DNA from 3 places in the Terribacillus aidingensis genome. Region 2 is predicted to be linked to each of the others. Evidence: predicted binding sites of a transcription regulator. Region 2 holds the regulator's gene; each other region holds the start of a gene.

Region 1 (3,808 bases), 570 kb from region 2:
CATCCGCTGAATAGGAAGTGGTGTACAGCGCTGCAGTGAAGTCGTTACGTTCCAGAAGCAGGTCTTCCTTCATGTCAAGGGTTGCCTGTACAGTGAAACCCGCAAGTACAAGCTGGCTGCCCAGATTCTGCTGCTGCTCATTGATAATTTCAAGCAGCTCCTCCAAGTGCTCCTCCTGGCTCCATCGCATCAATAGATGAGCAGGACCATGGAATATCACGTGAAGTACAGCATCCCCAAATGCTTCCTCCCATCGGAGACAGCTTTCCAGCAAAATCTGTTCCACATCATATAATGCTGATCCTTCTTTGACATCCACGTCCACTGTTTCAAATCGGATATCCTGCAAGGGAAGAAATGACATAACACAGGATTGGCCCTTCAACTCCACCAAATAGCAGCCTTTCTCCCCAGACTCTTTGCGATGTCTGCCCTGAATATTCCCCGGGTATACAATAGGCGGCTGCTCTGACAATACCTCGCGTTTATGTATATGCCCAAGCGCCCAATAATCAAAGCCGGTATGTTTCAGCTCATCTACGCTGAAGGGAGCATAGACATCCGCATCTCCGCCTGTCCCCAGACTGCCATGGAGCATGCCTATCTGGTAAATCCCTTCTCCTTTGGCTTCGTACTCCAGTGCCTTTCGAGATTTAATATGTCTTGTCGTATAACTGAACCCGTGGATCGCCGCTGCTGGCTCACCATTCTTCTCATGGAAGAATGTTTCCACTTTTTCGGATTGAAAAATATGTACATTGTCCGGGTAACTCATCATTGGCTGTTTTCCTGTAAAATCATGATTTCCATACTGCATGTACACATCAATACAGTGCTCTTGCAACTCTTTACAGGCTTCGCGCAAGGCTACAAGTGCTTTTAGAGATTGTCTGTTGGCATCAAAGATATCTCCAGCCAGTAAGATAAAATCCACTTTTTCCGATATTGCACATTGTACAAGCTGTTTCAAGGCTTGGAAAGTGCTTTCCTGCAGCCGGCTTTTCATAGCAGGATGCGCAGCAGTCAATCCTTCCATTTGGCTATCCAGATGAAGATCGGCAGCATGAATGAATGTTAGTTTAGGCAGCATAGAAGGTTCCTTTCTTTAGTCGTCGTTTGCTTCTATAGTAGCATGCACCTCTTGCGAATGCACGTTCGGTTTCAAAACAAAAGAAAACCCCCATGCCAAATGGCAAGGAGGTTTTTGCTTACGCCTCTGGCTGTCCGTAAAGCTCTTCCAAAGGTTTCGTGATGATTCTGCTGATATCATTGATTGCGATGTTCAGACGCTGTTCTTGTTCCATCAATTTTGCAATTTGTTCGTCCTGCTGCACTACTTGAACTACGCTTTGTGCTTTTTGAACTTCTTCTTCTGTAATTTCCTGTCCTTGCATTTGTTTTTGCTGCAATTCAAGTTGGATGTTACGGAAGTTTTCGAACATCTGCTTGGAAGATGGATCGTTCATTACCGTATCATAAGCGGCTTTCAAGCCTTTGAATTCATCACTTTCACGGATTGCTTTTTCTAAGTCATACGCATGATCGTACATATTAGCCATGGGTACGTACCTCCTCATTTTTACTCAAGTTCCACTATAACAAACCGATAGAGCGCTGTATAGTTCGAGCCATCAGATAAAAAGCGCGATAACTCCCTGAACGATCCCGATGATACCACCCAACAGGAATCCGAGGTATGTGATCAGCTTGAATTCTTTATTAGAGATAGCCAGGACAAGCTCTTCCACTCGTTCCAGAGGAAAACCGGATACTTCTTTCTCGACCATCTTGGAAAGCTCCAATTGTTCCATGATGACCGGCACCTGCTCAGATAGACGCTGGAGAACTCGTCCGACAAGTATGGTCAGCTTTTCTTCTATTACATGGTCTTGAATATCTTTCGTATACACTTGGATTGGTGTGTCTAGCAGCTCATCAAATGGGATCGATTTCCTAACCACTTGCTGAATAGCCTCTTCCACTGTTTCTAGACCAATTGTTTCCGTTACATCGCCTACTGTCTTGCTCATCAGCTTATTCAGCTCACTAGTAAGCAGCTGCTGCAGCCAGCGGCGGGTGCCTTCTGACCCGACAGATTCGATGATAACAGGCTGAATTTTATCGACTGCACTGCTAGGATCCATAAAAGAGGACAGCATACTGCCAAGAAAACCCCTGCCTTGCAGAAAGCTTTGGACAAGCTCCTGTATTTTGCGACGGCCATCGTAGCTATCCATATAAGCTGCGAGCATCTGCTGAATATGCATTGCTGCTCTGTCAGCAGCAGCCTCTGTCTTTTCTTTCAATTCTTCTGGCAACAAGCTGCCTAGTTCTCTTTCTGCTTGTTTTTCCAGCTGTGTTTTTAGTAATTCAGCAGTCTTTTTGTGCAAAATATCCGTATCCACATCTACATTAAAATCTAACAGCAGCTGACGCAATGTTCGTTCTGAACGCAAAAAACGGAACACTTCACGTTTTGCCCAACTGTTGACCTTCAATTGGAAGCCTTCATCAACCAGCCTTGCTTGCATGCCCTTCGGCGTAAGAAGATGGTCAACGACCGTTTTTCCAAGCGAACGGGCCAAGTCACTTCTGCGTTTTGGTATTAATCCCGGAGTAAATGGAACTCGCCACTTCCCTATATATATAGCGCGATGAGGCTTAAACAGCATCTTTATCGCTAAGTAATTCGTGATACCGCCAATCAAGGCACCAATAAGCGCCATGGATAAAATCAACCAAATATCTCCACTATTCATGTTGTATCGACCTTTCTGTTTACTTCGGTTTTAGTATAATACAAATAACACCAATTACAAAGAAACAGATTGTATGGATAGGAGAAGTGCGTATGAAGGAGGAACTGGAAAGACTATTTTCGGGTATCATAACGGCAGACAGCCTTAATGGACTTGATACGAATACATACCATTGGTTTCGATTGGAGAATGGGGAGATTATCGGTTTGCCAGCCAATCAGCTGAACGAACGCGAACTTGCCTTACTTCATCACTTTGGTTCACCTGTTACAATACCAACTGGCAGCAGTACAGATACAGCCTGGTATCAACTGCTGCACGGCGGAAAAACAGCGGATGAACTAACCGAGAATGCTCTATATTCGTCTGGCTGCCGCTTCATTTTCTTTACTGTAGAGGGGCGTGTTAAACCCGAGGTGTTCAGGGAAGCAATGGATAGTCTGACTGATCATCCGCTTGCATGCCTGTGGTTTACGAAGCAAACAGGCTTACTGATCGAGAGCCGTCAAACAGAACCTATTCTTTATGAAAAAGTCATCGACATGCTTATGTATGATTTATCTGTCCCGCTCCGACTATTCGTAAGTCCTTGGCTGCATTCAGTAAAACACGCTTCTGAACAATATGAGTGGCTGCTGACAGTGTACAAACAGATTCCATTCCATTCAGCCAACCACGTGCTTCATTTCCATGATGCGTTACCGCAATTGATCAGTATGCTGGTGCCGGAAAATGACCGAAAATATATCATGCATCACATCCTGCAAGGATTGCAAGAAGACGACGAACTGCTTCGGACAGTGAATATGTATTTCACTTGCAATCAAAATCTTACTCTTACAGCGAAAAAGCTGTACATACACCGCAATAGCTTGAATTATCGTTTAGACAAACTAACAGAGAAAACTGGTCTCGATATACGGAAATTCCAGGATGCGTTTGCCCTATACTTGGCGCTGCATAACCTTCCATAAAGAAAGAGGCACCGAAACGGTGCCTCTCTTGCCATCAATATTCAATTAGAATTGACCGCCGCTAAGCTGAGACTG
Region 2 (3,808 bases):
GTCCAAGCGGACCAGTAGTTGCTTCAACACCATCTGTATGATGGACTTCCGGATGTCCTGGTGTACGTGATCCGTACTGGCGGAAGGATTTCAAATCATCAATGGATACTTTGTATCCAGACAAATGCAAGAGGGAATACAATAACATGGAACCATGTCCAGCAGACAATACGAAACGGTCCCGGTTGAACCAATGGGAATTCTTCGGATTGTGAGCCATGAAATCGGTGAAAAGCGTATAAGCCATCGGCGCTGCACCCATCGGCATACCTGGGTGGCCGGAATTCGCTGCTTCGATTGCATCGATTGATAACGTACGAATTGTATTAATGGAAAGCAATTCTGTAGTCTGAACCATGTAAACATCCCTTTCATCTAGCAAATTATGTACTCTTGTTCATCCTATACAAAAATCTTCCGATAAACAAGGATTTATATATAGAAAAAGAAGGGAAAGGCTGTACATAGAGTCAGCCATCCCTTCTTATTCCTCTTCACGTAATTTTTTTACTTTTTCTGGTGTTACGTCATTGCCTTCACGATCCATAACTGTCATCGACTTGAACTGGTTTTTGAATGAAGAACGTACATTTCCCAGATATTCCTGTCTTAGTTCCTTTTGCTCTTTCTGTTCGCTAAGGCTGAGTCCTTCTGCCTTTGCTTTATTTGCTAACGCATTGAGGCGTGCTAATTTGTCTTTATTTAACATGTGTATATGCTCCTTTAAGCATTAAAGTTGATACACACTATGTTACCCGCTAGCGTCTTCCGATTCAAGCGAAAGATATTCCTGGTACCTTCTATGTACGGTTGCCTTCGATACATGAAAGCCCATACCGCGCAGAACAGAGCTGATTTCCTGGAAAGTAAGCTTGTTATTTCGCAGCCTGATCACTTCTTGAATCGGAAAGTCAATCCGCTCTCTGCCCGGTGCAGCTTGCTGATTGCTCAGATTTTTACTTGGATCATATCCGGCCTCGATTGCCCTTCTCATACCTCGTTTGATTTTCATGTTATGAATCTTCCGCTGATACTCCTCGACTATACCAACGATTTGGAGTACCATACCATCCGATTCCGAAAGCTGGAATTCGCCGTGCTGGCTTAACGTATAAACCTTGACCTCTAGCTTTTGAAGATGATGGAACAAGGCAATCTTTGTATTTCCCCTGCCTAATCTTGTCTCATCCTGAATGAGAAGACAGTCTGCTTCACGCGCTGTGAACAAATCCAGCATACGAAAAATCCCCGGCCGTTCGATGTCATAACCGCTCTGCTTTTCTTCGATGATATCGATAACCTCTATGTCGGAGGACGCAGCAAGACTGATGAGCTCCTCGCGCTGCCGCTCAATCGAGCTTGCTTGCTCGTCCTTTTCTGTACTTACTCTGCAATAGATGACTGCTTTCATTGATGTACCCTCTCAGTTCGACTAATTAGACGCTCATTATAAGTGTAAAGTATAAGAAGAAAAGCGTGAAGCCGAAAAGCACATAATAGAATAGATCTGATTTCGCTAGTTTTTTGAACATGGTAGACCCCTCCGTGTTTTAAGAACGTGCGTTCTCTTTATTAATTCCATTATATACGAACATAGGTTCTAGTCAAGGCTTTTTTTCGAACGGATGTTTGTATATTGCAATCTATCATGGTATACTCTATGTAATAAAAATATATGCACGGGGTGTTCGATACATGATAAAACTATCGAAAAGACAGGAAGCGATTCTAGCATACATAAAGGAGCAGGTACTCGATAAAGGGTACCCGCCATCCGTCAGGGAAATCGGCGAAGCAGTTGGCTTGGCATCAAGCTCTACCGTTCACGGCCACCTTTCCCGTTTAGAGAAGAAAGGTCTTATCCGCCGCGATCCGACAAAGCCGCGTGCCATCGAGGTATTATCATTGGATAGTGATGATCAGACAGATATTCCCCGCGGTGAGGCAAACTATGCTCCCGTTATCGGAAAGGTAACAGCTGGTATTCCAATTACTGCAGTGGAGAATATAGAAGAATATGTACCTGTACCTAGCCATTTAGTAGGTCCGGATGACAATATATTCGTTCTGGTCATTGTTGGGGAAAGTATGATTGAAGCTGGTATTCTTGACGGAGACATGGTAATCGTCAAACAGCAGCAAACGGCTCAAAACGGAGAAATTGTTGTGGCGATGACTGAGGACAATGAAGCGACTGTGAAACGTTTCTTCAAAGAAGAAAATCAGATACGACTGCAACCGGAAAACAGTACAATGGATCCTATCATTTTGGATAATGTCAGCATTTTAGGGAAAGTAATAGGCTTATATCGCTCCATCCAATAAAATCGGCTTCGGCCGGTTTTTTTTCATAGAATTTACACAGTTTCTGCCTACTTTCGACATACTTTTTGGGTATATTAGATTATGCTATTACCAAAAGTTAGAAAGCGGGTGGTATCGTGAAGCTGTTTTACAAGCTTGTCTGCAAGTTGCGAGGCCGTCATAAGATTGATAGTGTCACTGATTCGTGTAAATGTGGATATACCAGAAGCTACCGCAGAGAACAACATAGTATGGATGATTATTATCTTAAAAAACGCTAAACACACATTGTATGAATAAGGAGCTTGCCTATACGGCAAGCTCCCCTTTTGTGCTTTTCATTATTGCCAGTTTCAATGCTTCGAGAAGGATACCTGGTGTCACTTTTTCGTATGTCTCCCCCAGCAGCTGCTTGGCACCATCCAGAATTCGCCGGTTACCCATCAAAGCTAACAGCTCATGCCCTTTTACTAAGATATCGTCAATAAAAACATCTCTATAGTCCTTAGAGTTTGTTACAACACCTGAAATGAACCCTTCCTGCAGCAGCACTTCTGCGTGATGTACGACATCGTATGGTGTGCATGTTCCTACAGCGCATCGGTATTCTCTTGCTTTCGTTCCTTGGAGTTGGTCTGCTTCTAACTGTTCCAATATTTCATGAAATAACGTAACACGTAGTTTTGGCATTAGATCTCCTCCTTGTTATAGTTCTATTATTTCACATATCGTTTTTCAATCTCCTGAAAAGTTTGTACATTATTTCACAAATAAGTGACAACTTAGAGAACTGCTTGAACCATACTAACTTGCATTAATATAGCGATTATGTGGTATAGACCTTATGAGCCAATTATTGGAGGTGGAATAATGTCAAACTATCACACTACCCCAGAGGGGAATGGCAGTTGGCAAGTTAAGAAAGAAGGGGCAAAGCGTGCTTCAGGCCGTTTTGTCACGCAGAAAGAAGCAATGGATTATGGGAAAGAACTAGCTAAGCAGACTAAAGGCGAACACTTCATTCACGGACGAGACGGAAGTATTCGGGAACGGGATTCTTATGGAAATGATCCATTCCCGCCAAGGGGCTGAACTTAGTCATGTATAGAACGCAAAGGACATTTAAAATCTTAAAATAAATAACAAAACCTGAAATAGTTTCAGGTTTTGTTATACATCTTCTGCGTTCTATTAGTATGCAGTCCATCCTGCGTCAGCTGCTATGACCTGCCCATTGACGAAGCTTGACTCATCAGAACCTAAGAAAAGAGCAAGTTGAGCGATTTCAGCTGGTTTCCCGACACGCGGCATTGTTTCATTACCAGTCATTTGACGCCCAGCTCCAAATTCCGAGATATTCGTCATAGATGCACTTATGTTTGTCTCGACCCCACCCGGGGCTATACCATTACACCGGATACCAGAGTGTGCATACATAAATGCCGTATTTTTCGTCAATCCAGTTACTGCATGCTTGGAAGCTGTATATGCTGCTCCTGCACGC
Region 3 (3,808 bases), 940 kb from region 2:
AATCTGTCCTTCAATCGGACGGATGTCGATTTCCGGATCAAGCAATCCTGTAGGCCGGATGATCTGCTCGACCATTTCCGGTGTATGTTCGATTTCATAAGGTCCCGGAGTTGCAGAGACATAGACAAGCTGTTCTGTCTTCTTCTCGAATTCATCGAATGTGAGCGGCCGGTTATCCATTGCAGATGGCAGACGGAAGCCGTGGTCTACAAGCACCTTTTTACGCGCTTGGTCACCATTGAACATTCCCCTTATCTGCGGCAGCGTAACATGGGACTCATCGACGACGACAAGGAAGTCGTCCGGGAAGAAGTCCAATAGTGTATACGGCGTAGCACCACGTTCACGGAAGGTAAGCTGAGCCGAGTAGTTTTCAATACCCGAACAAAAGCCCATTTCCCGCATCATTTCCAAATCGTAGTTTGTACGCTGCTCAAGACGCTGTGCTTCCAGCAGTTTGCCTTGCTCCTTGAATACAGCCAGCTGATCCTTGAGCTCTTTCTCTATATTAACGATAGCTTTTTTAAGATTTTCTTCGCGGGTTACGAAGTGGGATGCAGGGAAAATCGCGACATGTTCGCGGTCGCCGATGATTTCGCCTGTCAGCGCATCCACTTCACGGATCCGGTCGATTTCGTCACCAAAGAACTCAAAACGGATACAATGCTCTTCTTTGGAAGCCGGGATGACCTCGACAGAATCGCCGCGTACACGGAAGGTTCCGCGCTGGAAGTCGATATCATTTCGTGCATACTGGATGTCAACTAGATTACGAAGCAGCTCATCCCGATCTTTCTCCATACCGACGCGAACAGACAGCACCTGGCTCTTATATTCCTCCGGGGAACCTAAACCATAGATACAGGACACACTTGCCACAATCAGCACATCATTGCGCTCGAAAAGAGCAGATGTAGCAGAGTGGCGCAGTTTATCGATTTCATCATTGATGCTTGCGTCCTTCTCGATGAAGGTATCAGTCTGCGGTACGTATGCTTCTGGCTGATAATAATCATAATAACTGACGAAATATTCAACTGCATTGTTTGGGAAAAATTCCTTGAACTCACTGTACAGCTGACCCGCCAATGTCTTGTTATGGGCAATGACAAGGGTTGGGCGATTAATTTCCTTCACCATATTTGAAATAGTGAACGTCTTACCGGTACCCGTCGCACCTAGCAATGTCTGATGCCGCTTTTTCTGATGGATACCGTCAACAAGACGGTCAATTGCTCTCGGCTGGTCGCCTTGAGGGCTGTATTTAGATACTAACTCAAACGTTTCCTTTTCCTTCAATGCCAAATTCCTCCGTTCTGTTTGCTATTTTCATCATAGCATAAAATATATAAAAACACGAACAAACATTCGTTTAAAATTCCACATACCTGCTAGTATAGATGTTTACCTAATATACGAAACATAAACAAATAGATAGCAAAAAGCCGCCAAAAATTGACGGCTTTATTATTAGTTAGAAGCTTGGTCGTATTGGTTGACCTCGAATAGATCAATCAAATCGACTTTCGGATTTTTATCCGTGAACCAGCGGAGGGCGAAATCGTTCTTGAACAATGCCAAGTAATCCCCTTCGCGATCCTGTACGAGCAGACTGCGCTCGTCGAATAGGCGTTCATCCACTTGCTCGGCTTTCAGCCAGCGAGGAATGCGTTCTCCCATCGATTCCAATACCACTTCTACATTATACTCGTTTTTCATTCGATATTCGAATACTTCGTACTGAAGCTCTCCGACTGCACCTAAGATATAGCTGTTGTCGCGTTTACCGCGGAACAGCTGGATTGCTCCTTCTTGAACAAGCTGCTCGATACCTTTCTGGAACTGCTTGGCTTTCATAACGTTTTTGGCGGTAACTTTCTTGAACACTTCCGGCGGAAATTGCGGCAGCTCATCAAATTCAAAATTCGCTTTGCCTTCGACGAGTGTGTCCCCGATTCGGTAGATGTTCGGATCGTAAATACCGATAATATCGCCGGCATAAGCTTCTTCGACTGTATCACGGGATGATGCGACGAATTGCTGTGACTGGGAAAGCTTGATCGGCTTAGCTGAACGAGATAAATTGACGCTCATACCACGCTCGAATTTACCTGAGCAGACCCGCAGGAAAGCAATCCGGTCACGGTGAGCCGGGTTCATGTTTGCCTGAATCTTGAAGATGAATCCAGAGAACTCTTCTTTCTCGGGAGACATGATACCTTCTGTCGTGCGGCGGCTGCCCGGCGCAGGTGCAAGATTAACGAATGTATCAAAGAAAGTCTGTACCCCGAATGGTGCAAGTGCACTTCCAAAGAAAACTGGTGTCTGCTTACCAGCAAGCACACGATCCAATGAGAATTGGTCGCCGGCTTCCTCTAAAAGCTCCAGTTCACCTTTCGTATCCTCAAAAGTGGAATTGCCTGTTAAATCGGCATACGCCGGATCGTCCAGCTCATCGTAAGGAATGAATGATTCTTCTTCATTTCCATTAAAGCGGACAAATTGCTTGTTGTATCTATCGAAAATACCTAGGAAACGCTTGCCCATTCCTGCTGGCCAGTTCATTGGATAAGTCTCGATATCCAATACGCTTTCGATTTCCTCTAAAAGCTCCAGCGGCTCGCGGCCTTCCCGGTCAAGCTTGTTGATGAAAGTAAAGATCGGAATACCGCGCATCCGGCAAACTTTGAATAGTTTCAATGTCTGTGCTTCGATCCCTTTTGTCGCATCGATAATCATGACAACACTATCCACAGCCGTCAGCGTCCGGTACGTATCTTCACTGAAATCTTCGTGTCCTGGTGTATCCAGGATATTCACTTGATAATCTTTATATGGGAAATTCATTACAGATGATGTAACGGAAATTCCACGCTGCTTTTCGATTTCCATCCAGTCAGATGTTGCGAATTTGCCTGATTTCTTTCCTTTTACCGTACCTGCAGTACGAATCAAATTCCCGAATACGAGCAATTTCTCAGTCATTGTCGTCTTCCCGGCATCCGGGTGGGAAATGATGGCGAAAGTCTTACGCTTCTGTACTTCTTGTTTTATTTGCATCGGTTCATTACCTACCGTTCTATTATCATTCGTATAGCCTGATTGTCTTTGTGATTGATTTCTTATATCACACTGCGTCAAACCTCATTTCCGCTCCAAAAATCAGTCTTTCTCTACTATACCTAATGTTAGCGCTTTTAGGCAATATCCAACTGACTGGATGTTTTTCATTGACCCACAAGGAGAAAACGCTTTAATATGATACTAATAAGATTTTCATCAAAATTCGATCTATCCCGAGGAGAGACATAATATGCTAAAGAAACTATTCGGTAAGAATATTACGGAAGAAAGTTTTGTAAGCCCTGTCAATGGCAGAGTGGTCCCGCTTGAGGAAGTACCTGATCCAGTGTTTGCCGAAAAGATGATGGGAGACGGTATCGCTATTGAACCGACAGATGAGACAATTGTCAGTCCTATTGATGCAGAAGTCGTTCAAGTGTTTGAAACAAAGCATGCCATCGGCTTGAAAACACAAATGGGGTTGGAGCTGCTCCTTCATATCGGTCTGGATACTGTCAATCTGAAGGGAGAAGGCTTTGAGACTTTTGTCAAAGCAGGCGATAAAGTCTCTGCTGGCGATAAGCTCGTTACCTTCGAAAAAGCATTCATCGAAGCAAATGCGAAAAGCAGCATCACCCCGGTGATCGTCACCAACTACGAAGCAAGCGAGTACACATTGGAAGCACTCTACCCGGAACAAGCTATCGCTGGAGAAACTCAGATATTCCAAGTCAAGAAGAAATAA

The links. Region 2 encodes LexA, which represses DNA repair genes until DNA is damaged. Its sites were predicted from a motif close to CGAACATATGTTCG; they were not measured.
Region 1: a site for LexA is predicted at 1,145-1,158, ahead of ABXS78_RS05385 (DNA repair exonuclease). Genes of this name have one in related genera too.
Region 3: a site for LexA is predicted at 1,358-1,371, ahead of uvrB (excinuclease ABC subunit UvrB). Genes of this name have one in related genera too.

The regions. Positions count from the first base shown of each region.
Region 1 is NZ_CP159996.1:989,383-993,190, reverse strand. Features, by position in the region: gene ABXS78_RS05385 (DNA repair exonuclease) at 1-1,090, opposite strand, end outside; gene ABXS78_RS05380 (YlbF family regulator) at 1,209-1,559, opposite strand; gene ABXS78_RS05375 (DUF445 family protein) at 1,632-2,759, opposite strand; gene ABXS78_RS05370 (helix-turn-helix domain-containing protein) at 2,852-3,733, shown strand; gene ABXS78_RS05365 (alpha/beta-type small acid-soluble spore protein) at 3,779-3,808, opposite strand, start outside.
Region 2 is NZ_CP159996.1:1,561,826-1,565,633, reverse strand. Features, by position in the region: gene tkt (transketolase) at 1-358, opposite strand, end outside; gene ABXS78_RS08345 (DUF896 domain-containing protein) at 485-709, opposite strand; gene ABXS78_RS08340 (recombinase family protein) at 752-1,411, opposite strand; gene lexA (transcriptional repressor LexA) at 1,696-2,325, shown strand; gene ABXS78_RS08330 (hypothetical protein) at 2,614-2,994, opposite strand; gene ABXS78_RS08325 (DUF2188 domain-containing protein) at 3,175-3,396, shown strand; gene ABXS78_RS08320 (SDR family oxidoreductase) at 3,496-3,808, opposite strand, start outside.
Region 3 is NZ_CP159996.1:2,506,635-2,510,442, forward strand. Features, by position in the region: gene uvrB (excinuclease ABC subunit UvrB) at 1-1,299, opposite strand, end outside; gene ABXS78_RS13250 (peptide chain release factor 3) at 1,471-3,060, opposite strand; gene ABXS78_RS13255 (PTS glucose transporter subunit IIA) at 3,314-3,808, shown strand.